One region of the Rhizobium sp. USDA 3886 genome, then DNA from elsewhere that is predicted to be linked to it. Evidence: predicted binding sites of a transcription regulator. Region 1 holds the regulator's gene; each other region holds the start of a gene.
What was found. Region 1 encodes PhoB, which activates phosphate uptake and scavenging genes when phosphate is short. Its sites were predicted from a motif close to TGTCATNNANCTGTCAT; they were not measured.
Positions count from the first base shown of each region.

Region 2: ACZ9BX_RS08370 (BtaA family protein) is a predicted target of PhoB. The motif match lies at 2,224-2,240, and genes of this name have one in related genera.
Region 3: ACZ9BX_RS01555 (DUF1045 domain-containing protein) is a predicted target of PhoB. The motif match lies at 2,087-2,103, and genes of this name have one in related genera.
Region 4: ACZ9BX_RS05935 (UDP-2,3-diacylglucosamine diphosphatase) is a predicted target of PhoB. The motif match lies at 2,020-2,036, and genes of this name have one in related genera.

Region 1 covers NZ_JBWCDC010000001.1:2,517,564-2,520,756, reverse strand. Annotated here, with positions in the region: gene pstB (phosphate ABC transporter ATP-binding protein PstB) at 1-20, shown strand, start outside; gene phoU (phosphate signaling complex protein PhoU) at 55-768, shown strand; gene phoB (phosphate regulon transcriptional regulator PhoB) at 803-1,486, shown strand; gene ACZ9BX_RS12935 (GcrA family cell cycle regulator) at 1,557-2,090, opposite strand; gene ACZ9BX_RS12930 (acetylornithine transaminase) at 2,511-3,193, shown strand, end outside.
Region 2 covers NZ_JBWCDC010000001.1:1,591,769-1,594,961, reverse strand. Annotated here, with positions in the region: gene ACZ9BX_RS08380 (glycoside hydrolase family 25 protein) at 1-136, opposite strand, end outside; gene ACZ9BX_RS08375 (class I SAM-dependent methyltransferase) at 262-882, opposite strand; gene ACZ9BX_RS08370 (BtaA family protein) at 933-2,177, opposite strand; gene ACZ9BX_RS08365 (serine hydrolase domain-containing protein) at 2,356-3,193, shown strand, end outside.
Region 3 covers NZ_JBWCDC010000001.1:315,909-319,101, forward strand. Annotated here, with positions in the region: gene ACZ9BX_RS01540 (response regulator) at 1-174, shown strand, start outside; gene mnmC2 (tRNA (5-methylaminomethyl-2-thiouridine)(34)-methyltransferase MnmC2) at 171-887, opposite strand; gene ACZ9BX_RS01550 (NAD(P)/FAD-dependent oxidoreductase) at 886-2,064, shown strand; gene ACZ9BX_RS01555 (DUF1045 domain-containing protein) at 2,178-2,885, shown strand; gene ACZ9BX_RS01560 (AraC family transcriptional regulator) at 2,933-3,193, shown strand, end outside.
Region 4 covers NZ_JBWCDC010000001.1:1,148,800-1,151,992, reverse strand. Annotated here, with positions in the region: gene ACZ9BX_RS05940 (NADP-dependent malic enzyme) at 1-1,888, opposite strand, end outside; gene ACZ9BX_RS05935 (UDP-2,3-diacylglucosamine diphosphatase) at 2,100-2,906, shown strand; gene ACZ9BX_RS05930 (N-acetyltransferase family protein) at 2,971-3,193, opposite strand, start outside.

The sequences.
Region 1 (3,193 bases):
TCATGGGCCGCTTCGGCTGAGTTGCGGCGTTCAGGCTATTCAAGGACAATTCCCATGGCATCGACCCATATCTTTTCTGCCTATGACGACGATTTGAAGTTCCTAACCCGCCGCATCTCGGAAATGGGTGGGCTTGCCGAGCAGATGGTGTCCGACGCAGTCCGCGCCCTTGTCAACGGCGATACGGCTCTGGCCCAGAAGGTCATCTCCGACGACGTGATCCTCGATCATGCCGAACGCGAGATCGGCGACAAGGCGGTCGTCACCATTGCCCGCCGCCAGCCGATGGCCTCCGACCTTCGCGAGATCATGGGCTCGATCCGTATCGCAGCCGACCTTGAGCGCGTCGGCGATCTCGGCAAGAACACGGCCAAGCGCGTCATCGCGGTGCAAAGCACCGGCGTTCCGCGTAAGCTCGCCCGCGGCCTCGAGCATCTTTCCGAACTGGCGCTCGTCCAGCTCAAGGAAGTGCTCGACGTCTATACGACCCGTGCCGCCGACAGGGCGAAGTCGATCCGCGAGCGCGACGAGGAAATCGACGCGATGTACACTTCGCTGTTTCGCGAGCTTCTGACCTACATGATGGAAGATCCGCGCAACATCACCAGCTGCACGCATCTTCTCTTCTGCGCCAAGAACATCGAGCGCATCGGCGACCATGCCACCAACATTGCCGAAACGATCTATTACATGGCGACCGGCGCCCAGCCGGAAGGCGAACGTCCGAAGGACGATACTGCCAACACCGTCGGCGCGGTCACGGAATGACAATTCCGAACCGGCCCTCAGGAGACCGAACCGAATGATCCCGAGAGTTGCAGTCGTTGAAGACGAAGAGGCACTGAGTGTGCTTCTTCGCTATAACCTTGAGGCCGAAGGTTTCGAGGTCGATACCATCCTGCGTGGCGACGAGGCCGAAATCCGGCTTCAGGAGCGCACGCCGGACCTTTTGATCCTCGATTGGATGCTGCCGGGCGTATCGGGCATAGAGCTTTGCCGCCGCCTGCGCATGCGTCCGGAGACCGAGCGCCTGCCGATCATCATGCTGACGGCGCGCGGCGAGGAAAGCGAGCGCGTCCGCGGCCTTTCGACCGGCGCCGACGACTATGTCGTCAAGCCGTTTTCGACGCCGGAGCTCGTTGCCCGCGTCAGGGCGATGCTGCGCCGCGCCAAGCCTGAGGTGCTCTCGACGGTGCTGAAATGCGGCGACATCGAACTCGACCGCGAAACGCATCGTGTTCACCGCAAAAGCCGCGAAGTTCGCCTCGGCCCCACCGAATTCCGCCTCCTGGAATTCCTGATGTCGTCGCCCGGCCGCGTTTTCTCGCGTTCGCAGCTTCTGGACGGTGTCTGGGGCCACGACATTTATGTCGATGAGCGCACTGTGGACGTCCATGTCGGCCGGCTGCGCAAGGCGCTGAACTTCTCCAACATGCAGGATGTCATTCGCACCGTCCGCGGTGCCGGATATTCCATGGAATCCTGATTGCCGCTTCCATTGCCGGACATCAAAAAACGGGCCCGCGAGGCCCGTTTCCGTTTGTCTTTTATCCGGCTCAGTTTGCGCGAGCTGCTGTCCTGCGGCGCTCGTTGACCGGCTGATAGGCAAGGCGCGCATGATAGCTGCAGTAGGGTGAAGAGTCCGGGCTATCGCAACCGCAGAAGTGGAAATCATCCTTCAGCGGATCGCCGACCGGCCACTTGCAGGTGCGTTCCGTGAGTTCCGTCAGGCCGAGGCGGCGGGAGATCGGCACGACCACGTTTGCGGCCGGACGATAGTTTACCTCCTCCATGAGATCGATTTCGATCTCTTCCTTGAGCATCGTTGCGCCCTGCTGGCGCGTGACGGTGCGGGTCGCGATCCGCGATGCATAGTTCGGTGCGCGCGGAGCCGAGGTATTACGCTTCGGCGCGCGTGCGGCCGCCGCGGTGCCGCCGGCCTTGGCGCGGCCCGGAAGGCTAAGCCTGTGGACCTTGCCGATCACCGCGTTCCTGCTCACTCCGCCGAGCTGCGCAGCGATCTGGCTCGCGCTCAGTCCTTCGGACCAAAGCTTTTTGAGTTTTTCGACTCGCTCGTCTGTCCAGTTCATGCCCTGTCTCCGCCGTTTAGCGTTGTGAAGGCAGAATCCCCCACCCTTGCTCCGGATACATCCGAAGCAGGAAACGCCTGACCAATTGTGGTGACTAGTTCCGCCGCATGCAGTCTAGTAATTGAGTTTTAACCTAGTGTGAGGCTGACTCCGTGACAAGAGTCGCGGGAATCCGGATGAATCGAATTTCAAGTTTTCCCCAACTTGCTTCCCGAGCGAGTCATTTCTGCAACATTAGCTGTTGATAAATGACCTCGTTCGGGGAGGTGGTCCCATGGCGCACGAAGCCCGCAGTTTTGTTGACATCGCGGTGCGAAACGTCAATAGTGGCACTCGCCGCCGAAAGGCGGCATTTTTAATTTTTCGGACCCGGTTTTTAGCCGGAGTCTGGTTGCCCTAACGATGACAGGAGATCGCGCCATGGCTCAAGCCGCGCCGCTATATGACACCTATTCTCGCGCCCCTTTGCGGTTCGAGCGAGGTGAGGGCGTTTGGCTGATCACTGAAGGCGGCGAACGATATCTGGATTTTGGCGCAGGCGTTGCAGTGACTTCCGTCGGCCACGGCAATCCGCATGTTGTCGAAGCCCTGAAGGCGCAGGCCGACAAGGTTTGGCACCTGTCGAATATCTATGAAATTCCCGGCCAGGAAGCGCTTGCCAAGCGGCTGACTGACGTCACCTTCGCCGACAAGGTGTTCTTCACCAATTCCGGCGCCGAGGCGCTGGAATGCGCGATCAAGACTGCGCGCCGCTATCAGTATTCCAACGGTCATCCCGAGCGCTTCCACATCATCACCTTCGAAGGCGCCTTTCATGGCCGCACGCTGGCGACAATCGCCGCCGGCGGTCAGGAGAAGTATCTCGAGGGCTTCGGCCCGAAGGCGCCGGGCTTCGATCAGGTCCCCTTCGGCGATATCGAGGCGGTCCGCGCAGCGATCACCGATGCGACCGCCGGCATCCTCATAGAGCCGGTGCAGGGCGAGGGCGGTGTCCGTCCGGCGACGCATGAGTTCATGAAGGCACTCCGCCAGATCTGCGATGAGAAGGGTCTGCTGCTCATCCTCGATGAGGTCCAGACTGGCGTTGGCCGTACCGGCAAACT
Region 2 (3,193 bases), 930 kb from region 1:
CGAAATCCTGCGGGTCGGTATCCTTGAAGCGGGTCTTCGGCTTTACGGACGCAGTCTCGAGATAATCATATCCCGACGAGGTACAGCCGGCCAACATGATGGCCAACGGCAATACACAAAACAAAATCCGGCGCATAAATGTCCCGTCGTGGACCGAATGATCGACTTGCCCCACAGCTTGACCTTCGAAAGACGAGTTTCAGTAGAGGAATCCCCCTCTTTCAACATATCAACGTAAAAAATCGGTTAGTTTCAAGTGAATTATGAAGGCCGCGCGATGATTGCCGCCCGCCAGGCATAGCCGCCGCCGATCGTCTCGAACGACAATCTTGCGTTGTTTTCATGGACTTGCGCTTCCAGAACATCGCGCAGATCGGCGCGCGGCGTGACGTGAAATTTTGCAAGCCATGACTTCAGCATCGCCCTGAACCAGGCCGGCAACCCCTCCTGCTGGCCGAAATCGACGATGTGCAGCTGCCCACCGGGGTTCAATGCGGCGATCGCCGCATCGACGGCGCGTTCCCAATCGGGAATCATCGAGAGCGCATAGGAGATGAGGATGCGGTCGAAGCCGCCGACGCCGAACTCCCGTGGCGTGAAGGCAGTCGCGTCGGCAACGCGAAAATCGGCAACAGCGGCCTTTGTAGCGAATGTCTTGCGCGCCGAAATCAGCATTTCCTGCGAAATGTCGAGGCCATAGAGTTTGGCGCCGGGAAACAGCCGATGCGCGAGCGCCAGATTTCGGCCCGTGCCGCAGCCGACTTCGAGCAGCGTGCCGCCTTCTGGAACGTCCAGATTGCGGATCGTGCGGTCGCGGCCGAGCAGGTAGTACTTGCGCGTCAGATCGTAGATGTGTCGCTGATAGCGGTACATGCCGTCCATGAGATCGGCATGCTTTTCGGCTTTCTCGTCCACGACGGTGCGGATTTCGGTCACGCTTTCTTCCCGTAGATGTGGAAGCCGCCATAGATGGCCGAACGGTCGAGCGCAGTCATATCACGGGACTTCTCTTCGGAATATTCCCACTGATCGCGGACCGCATGTGAAAGACGGCCCTCGATGACGCTCTTTTCGGCCGCCGTGCGGAAGATGACGCGGGCGCCGGGGCGGGCGGTGCGGGTAATTTCCGCCCAGAGATCGTTCAGCTGTTGATCGGTCATCCAGTCCTGCGCGTCGAGCAGAATATAGCGGTCGCGGGAGGCGGCCGGTTCCTTGGCGAGAAGCTCGGTGAAGCTTGCATGATGGACGTTGACACGATCGACATTGGCGCGGATCACCTCGTAGTGCTCCGGCTTCAGATAGGTCGGCAGCGGGCCTTCGTCATCCGAGGCATAGCGGCGGGCGAAGGCTTGCCAGGCGAAATAGTTTTCGCGCATCGGAAAATGGCAGGCGAGCTTTTCGAGGCGATGCTTCAGCACCGGTGCGATCGACTGATCGGCGGCCAGGCTGGCAAGCTCGTCATATTGCTGCGGCGGAATGCCGAGACCGAAGAGCGAGCTCTTGCGCCCGGTAATCCAGCGCACCACCGGCTTTTCGAAGAGTGGCGCAACCTGCTCCTCGAAGAACTGGCGCTGCTCGCGGATCGAGCGGGTCTTCGTCATCTGCTTGAGATCAACCCCGTGCAGGCGAGCGAGCAGATGGGCCGCGCCGATAAAGCGGCCAAGCAGGCCGGTCTCATAGATATTGCGGTCGAAGACGGTGACGCGGCGGCGGCCGAACTTGCGGCCGTTCCAATAGGTGCGGGATGCTTCATCGAGCTTGGGCGACAGGAAGTGGTCGAAGGCCTGGCTGTTCGAGCGCTCGTTAGGCATGGCGAGGAAGCGCACGAGGTCGGTGTGGCGGGGAAGATGCTTGAAGGCGGCAAGCTTCAGGCGGTTCAGCGCGATATGATGGGGGTTGAGATCGACCACGTCGATGGAGGCTGGCGCCTTGGAGAGATAGGCTAGCATGTTGCAGCCGCCAGATCCGATCGTGACGATGCGGTGATGCGCCTGCAGTTCCATCGCCTGCATATCGAGATCCGGGTCTTCCCAAATCTGCGGATAGACAAGGCCGGAAAAGAGCAGGCCGAAAAGCCGTTCCGAAAACCCGTCCTTGGAAAATGCCTTGTGGCGGAGAAGAGCGTCCTTGAGTTTCCGGTTCTTGCGGAAGCCGGTATCCGGTGCAAATTCCGTCATGTGAGTCTGTCACCCTTTTAGCGTTCAGGGCGTGTAGCGCGTCCCTGCTACAGTTTGATGACGCAGACTGTGGGCATCGCTTTCCACAGGAATTGCCCGAGACGAAACGGCACTCGCGCCATTGTGCTCTTTTTTGTGAAGAGATTTCCTGCTTCTCTCCGTTCGTGGAGGGAATGACATGCGATCTGTTCTGCGTATCCTGAAGGCACTTGCCACGGCTTCCGCCGTCATCGTCATCGGAGGCGGGGCCTGGCTTTCCGTCAGTCCGCCGGAGCTGCTGCGCGTGGGCGACGGATATGCGGCGAAGATCGTCTGCTCGAACGTCTTTCTGGCAGGCCGCGATCCGCAGGCGGTGCTCCATAACGATGTGCAGGCGCCGGGAAATCCGCTGCTGCGGTTGGTGCGCGTTTCGGTTGACCGGGAACGAGGGCATGTGACGGCACGCATCCTGGGGCTCTTCGCACCCGGATATGCGCTCTATCGCGGGGCACTTGGGTGCACGAGCGTGCCGGATGGCGATTTCGAGGTGGCCGCCAATGCCGCACCTTCCGATCCGCTGCCGTCTGTTCAGGAAAAAGCGGAACTATGGCCGGAAGGCGAAAGTGTCACCGCCGCCAACGACGGAGAGCTTGCGTCACTGCTGGCAGATGACGTGCTGGCCGGTCCGCAAATGCGGGCGATGGTCGTCGTCCACAACGGCCGGATCGTCGCGGAGCGCTACGGGGAAGGGTTCGATGCGAAGACGCCGCTGCTCGGCTGGTCGATGACCAAGACGGTCAATGCTGCGCTTGTCGGGCGTGCCATGCTCGACGGGAAGGTCGATTTCGACACCGCCGGCCTCTTGCCGCAGTGGAAGGATGACGAGCGGTCTCGGATCAAACTCCGCGATCTACTGGGCATGGAAAGCGGCCTCGCTTTCAACGAGAATTACGGCGATGTCGCGGATGTGACGCGCATGCTCTATCTCGATCCCGATATGGTTGCGCTGCCCGCCAACGCGCCGTTCGAGGCGAAAC
Region 3 (3,193 bases), 2.2 Mb from region 1:
CGCGTGCCGATCATCGGAGTTACGGCGCATGCGCTCGAAAGCGACCGCGAACTCTGCCTTGATGCCGGCATGGACGACTATATGTCGAAGCCGATCAGCCCCGAACTGCTGGAAGAGAAAATCCAGTTTTGGCTCGGCAGGAGCGAGCAGTTGCCTGGCCGCTCGGGGTTTTAGGGTTTTACGCCGCAAAGCATCTCGCGCTTGCCGGCGAAACCCTTGCGCCGTTCGACGGTAAAGCCTGCGGCAATCAAATTGCGCCTGACGAAGCCTGCCGCGGTATAGGTAGCGAAGCTCCCGCCGGAGAGGGTCTTCTCGCAGACGAGCCGCATCAGTTCTTCCGACCACATGTCGGCGTTGCGCGACGGTGCGAAGCCATCGAGATACCAAGCGTCGAAGCCGGGTTCGGCGGCCGCAACGCCATCGATTGCCGGGCCGCAGACGACGCTCAGCGTTGTCTGGGAATCGAGATTGAGAGTAATGGTGCCCTGTGATTCGCCCGGCCACAGCGCCGTCAGCGTCTGCCGCTCGGCGTCGATTTCCGGCCAGTGCGAGAGGGCGCGGCCGATCTCGGCGCGGCGCATCGGAAAGAGTTCGAAGGACATGAAATGCAGGTGCTGCCAGGACTTGCGGTGGGCCTTCGACTGCCGCCATGTCTCGGCGAAGTTCAGCCCGGTGCCGAAGCCCAATTCTCCAATGCGGAAGTCATCCTTGCCGGTCCAGCGCTCCGGCAGGCCGTTGCCCGCCAGAAAGACGTGGCCGCATTCGAGCCGGCCATCCGTCTGGCAATAAAAATGGTCGCCAAAGGCCGGCGAATAGGGCATATCGCCGTCGCGCCATTCGAGCGGCTGGCTCGTGCTGCCCATCTGGTCGGGATCATTGTCTGTCATGCCTAAAGCCGATAATGCGGTCGTCTCCTCCGGTCAATCGTCCTTCAGCTTGCTGATCGCGGGCGGCGGCATTATGGGGCTTTGGGCGGCGGTGCATGCCGAACGCCTTGGCATTGATACGCTGCTCGCCGACGCAGGCGCGTTGGGGCAGGGCGCCAGCGGCGGCCTGCTTGGGGCGCTGATGCCGCATATGCCGGACAAATGGAATGCCAAGAAGCAGTTCCAGTTCGATGCGCTGGTTTCCCTCGAAAGCGAGATCGCCGCGATCGAAGCCGCGACCGGCCTATCCGCCGGCTACCGCCGCTCGGGCCGCATCATCCCGCTACCGAAGCCGCACCTGCGCAAGATCGCGCTTACCCATTCCGCCGATGCCGAAACGCATTGGCATCAGGGCGGCCGCGACTTCTACTGGCATGTCGCGGATGCTCCGCCGGTCGCGGACTGGATCGATCCTGCCGCTGGCGAAAGCGGCTTCGTGCACGATACGCTCGCCGCCCGCGTCGCGCCCCGCGAGCTGGTTGCCACTCTTGTCGCCTTTCTCCGCCAGGCGAAGAATGTGAGCATCATCGAGAATGAAGCAGTCGGCGGCCTCGAACCAGAACGCGGGCTTGCCTATGTTGGCGGAAGAAAGATTGCGTTCGGCCGCTGCATTATCGCCGCGGGTTACCGGTCGTTTCCGCTTCTGCAACAGTTCACGCCCGGACTCGTCAAGCCGCTCGGTCAGCCGGTCAAGGGGCAGGCGGCCTTACTGAAGGCTGATGTCGATCCCGCCTTTCCAACCATCTTCCGCGACGGCCTTTATGTCGTTTCCCATGAGGGTGGCCATGCTGCCATCGGCAGCACCAGCGAGAACCGTTTTGACGATCCGGCGTCGACGGATGCCCAGCTCGACGGGCTGGTCGAGGCCGCGCGCGAGATGGTCCCGGTGCTTCGGGATGCCCCGGTCATCGCGCGTTGGGCCGGCCTGCGTCCGAAGGCGATCGACCGTGATCCGATGATCGGCCCGCATCCGGCGTATCCGAAGCTCATCGCCTTGACCGGCGGCTTCAAGGTCAGTTTCGGTCTCGCTCACCGCCTTGCGGAAGCTGCCATGCATATGGCGGCGGGCCGGTCCGCACCCTTCGTTCTGCCGGAAAATTTCGCGCTTTCGAGCCACATCGTGGTTGCTTCACGTTAAACGTGAATTAGAAGCCGGTTCTTTTCGTTATTCTGTCATGCAAATCACCTATCTGCTTGCGCATCGACGGCGCCGGAATCGCCCGCGCGCCTTCCTTCGATCGAGGAGATTGCATGCGCTATGCCATTTGCTTCACGCCTGCGCCGAGCGATCCGCTCACCCAGGTGGCGGCCAATTGGCTTGGCCGCAACGTCTTTTCCGGCGAGATGGTCGAACCTCCAGCCATTCGCGGCATCGGCATCCACGAGATCGCATTCCATACCGCCGTGCCGCGCCGCTACGGCTTCCATGGCGTGTTGAAGGCTCCGTTCTATCTTGCACCGGATGTTTCGGAATCACAACTCTTGCGTGAAATGATGCGCTTCTCCGGCAGTCTGCAGCCATTCCTAATTCCAAGCGTCGAAGTGGCGCGCCTGCGCAATTATTTCAGCCTCGTGCCGTCGGTTCCCTGCGATCACATGCATTATCTCGCTTCCGCAGTCGTGCAGCATTTCGATCGCTTCCGTGCGCCGCTCTCCGAGGCGGAGATCGAGCGCAGCGATCCGGACGGGCTTTCGGCCGCGCAGTTCGCCAACCTGTATCGCTGGGGCTATCCCTATGTAATGGACGAATTCCGCTTCCATATGCCCTTGACGGGGCCAGTCAATCTTGTCGACATGCCGCGCATCGAGCAGGCGCTCAGCAGTGTCTTCGACGCTGTCCTTGCGGAACCGGTCGCTGTCGCCAACATCGCACTGATGATCGAGGAAGGCACCGGCGGGCCGTTCCGGGTCCATTCGCTGCATCCGATGGGCAAGGTTAGCGCGCGCAAGATCGCCTGATCACTTTTGTTCAAGAACGGGTGGCCCGAAGATGCTATATCCGGGTGATGGACAACATCTCCCAGGAACAGGCGACCGGGGCCATGCCGCTGTCGCGAGCGGAGACGACGCGATTCTGGCGTGACAGCCGGTTCGGTGGCATGGAGTGCCTGAGCGCGACGTTCCTCACGCATGAGTTTGCACCGCACGCCCACGAGACCTTCAGCATCGGCGCCATCGAAAGCGGCAGCCAGATCGCGACCATCAGGGGCACACGCGAAAGCTCAGGGCCTGGCGATCTCTACCTGATCAATCCCGGCGAAATCCAT
Region 4 (3,193 bases), 1.4 Mb from region 1:
CCGCGAGAACGGCGATCTCGGCGATTTCCTCATGCGTCGGGTTGTAGTTGACGAAGGTATCGGCGAAGAAAACGGGGCCTTTCTGGGTGATCAGCAGGCTGAGACCGGCGAAGGTGCAGACACTCTTTCGCTTGCCAATGATTTGGCCGACGTCCTTCAGGTGGCGATCGAAGCGGCCCTCCACGCCGCAGATGAGGGCATCGGCCTCGCCGCGCTTCACCGACAAGGCGCCGATAACAGTGTTGTTGGTGCGCACGATCGTGCGGGCGGCCTCCGGGTTGATGCCGGCGCGGCCGACGAGAGCGAAGTAGTCGTCGACATAGTCACGGTAACGCGGATCGTCTTCAGGGTTCACCACGGCGAAATCGACATTCGGGCGAATGCGGATGCCGAAGCGCTTCAGACGTGCCTCGATAACCGAGGGCCGGCCGATCAGAATCGGCTCGCCGGTCTTTTCCTCCAGCAGAACCTGAGCCGCGCGCAGGACGCGCTCGTCTTCTCCTTCCGCGAAGATGACGCGTTTCTTCTCGGAAAGCTTGGCGCTGGTGAAGATCGGCTTCATGACGAAGCCCGAGCGCCAGACGAAGCGGTTCAACTGATCGAGATAGGCGTCGAAATCCGCAATCGGCCGGGATGCCACGCCCGTCTCGGCGGCGGCTTTGGCGACAGCCGGGGCGATGCGCAGGATGAGACGCGGATCGAAGGGTGAGGGAATGAGGTAATTCGGACCAAAGATGGGCGTCTCGCCGGAATAGGCGCGGGCCGCGACGTCCGAAACTTCCTCGCGGGCAAGCCCCGCGATGGCCTTGACGGCAGCAAGCTTCATTTCTTCGTTGATGGCCGTGGCGCCGCAATCGAGCGCGCCACGGAAGATGTAGGGGAAGCAGAGGACGTTGTTCACCTGGTTCGGGAAGTCCGAACGGCCGGTGCAGATCATTGCGTCCGGGCGGGCGGCGCGCGCCAGGTCCGGCATGATTTCAGGGGTCGGATTGGCGAGCGCCATGATGAGCGGCTTGTCCGCCATCTGTGATAGCAGGTCGGGCTTCAGGACACCCGCGGCCGAAAGACCGAGGAAGACATCGGCGCCGCCGATATTGTCGGCGAGCGTGCGCATCTCGCTCTTCTGTGCGTAGACAGCCTTCCATTCGTCCATCAGTTCGGTGCGGCCTTCATAGACGAGGCCTTCGATATCGTGGACCCAGATATTTTTGCGCTTGGCGCCGAGCTCGACCAGCAGATTGAGGCAGGCGAGCGCAGCGGCACCCGCGCCGGAGGCGACGATCTTCACGTCCTTGATCTTCTTGCCGGCGAGTTCCAGTCCGTTCAGGATCGCGGCTGCGACGATGATGGCCGTGCCGTGTTGGTCGTCGTGGAAGACCGGGATCTTCATCTTCTCGCGGAGCTGGCGCTCGACCTCAAAGCATTCGGGCGCCTTGATGTCCTCGAGATTGATGCCGCCGAAGGTCGGCTCGAGCGAGGCAATGGTGGAGACCATCTGATCGACGGTCAAGGCATCGATTTCGATGTCGAAGACGTCGATGCCGGCGAACTTCTTGAAGAGGACGGCCTTGCCTTCCATGACGGGCTTGGAGGCGAGCGGGCCGATATTGCCGAGGCCGAGAACGGCCGTGCCGTTGGAGATGACGGCAACAAGATTGGCGCGCGAGGTGTAATCGGCAGCCGTTTCCGGATTGTCGCGGATCGCAAGGCAGGGCGCCGCAACGCCGGGCGAATAGGCGAGTGCCAGGTCGCGCTGGTTGCCGAGCGGCTTGATCGCCTGAATTTCAAGTTTGCCGGGGCGGGGGTAACGATGGAAGAAAAGCGCCTGTTCGTCGAGGTTTCCGCCGGTCTCGTTCTTCTCCGTGTTGGATTTTTCCTGATGATCCATTGCCGTCTCCGCTGCCGCACTCACATCTTTTGAAGACTTCTCCATACATCAATCGGCTGGCAGGGACAGTCAGAATTTCGGGATCGAAGCGGAAAACTCGTGAGCGCTGCGCATGTGCCAATTCGCGCATCTGTCATCTTCCTGAAACACGAGTCTGATTTTGGAAGACCAGAAACGATGGGACGCAGGCGGAGCGCTTGTGAAAGACAATATGGATACCCGACACTTCCGTACTCTCTTCATTTCCGATGTGCATCTCGGCTCGAAGGCGGCGAAGGCGGACTTCCTCCTCGACTTTCTCCGCTATCACGACGCCGATACGATCTTCCTCGTCGGCGATATCGTCGACGGCTGGCGGCTGAAGCGCAGTTGGTACTGGCCGCAGGTCTGCAACGACGTGGTGCAGAAGCTGCTGCGCAAGGCGCGCAAGGGCACGCGGGTCGTCTACATCCCCGGCAATCACGACGAGTTCCTGCGAGACTTTCCGGGCATGCATTTCGGCGGCATCGAAGTCGCCGAGCGGATGATGCATGACGGCGCGGACGGCAAAAAGTATCTCGTGCTGCATGGCGACGAGTTCGACGTCGTCGTCCGCAACGCCCGCCTGCTCGCCTATCTCGGGGACTGGGCTTACGACACGGCGATCAAGATCAACGTCGTGCTGGCCGCGATCCGCCGCCGGATGGGCATGCCCTACTGGTCCTTCTCCGCCTGGGCGAAGCTGCAGGTGAAGCACGCGGTCAATTTCATCGGCGAGTTCCAGCGCGTCGTGGCCGACGAAGCCCGCAAGCATGGCGCCGACGGCGTCATCTGCGGCCATATCCACCATGCCGTGATCGAGGACATGGACGGCGTGCGCTACATCAACACCGGCGACTGGGTGGAGAGCTGTACGGCGATCGCCGAGCATGAGGACGGCACGTTCGAGCTCATCACCTGGAGCACCATAGCCGACGCTCAAGCCATCCCGCTGGCGATCGAGCATCGCGACGGCCAGCTCGAGCCGCAGGCTGCCTGATTTTCTTGTTGTGAACACGGAAGCAATTTAGTTGTGGTGATGGGCGTTAGACTCGTGGCGTCTGTCATCGCGGACCTACTTCCAGCCGCATGAGTATTTCATCATAATAAGTATCGCCCACCTTTAAAGCTTCGACTTCGACGGCCCATTCTTCAAAGCCCATGGATTTGTAAAGCCGGATAGCCGGAACGTTGGATGACACGACGCTAAGCCGGAGCGAACGTAGCGTCGTGCCAACTTCGTCAATCGCAGCACTCAGCAGCAAGCGCGAAAGACCAGTGCCCCGC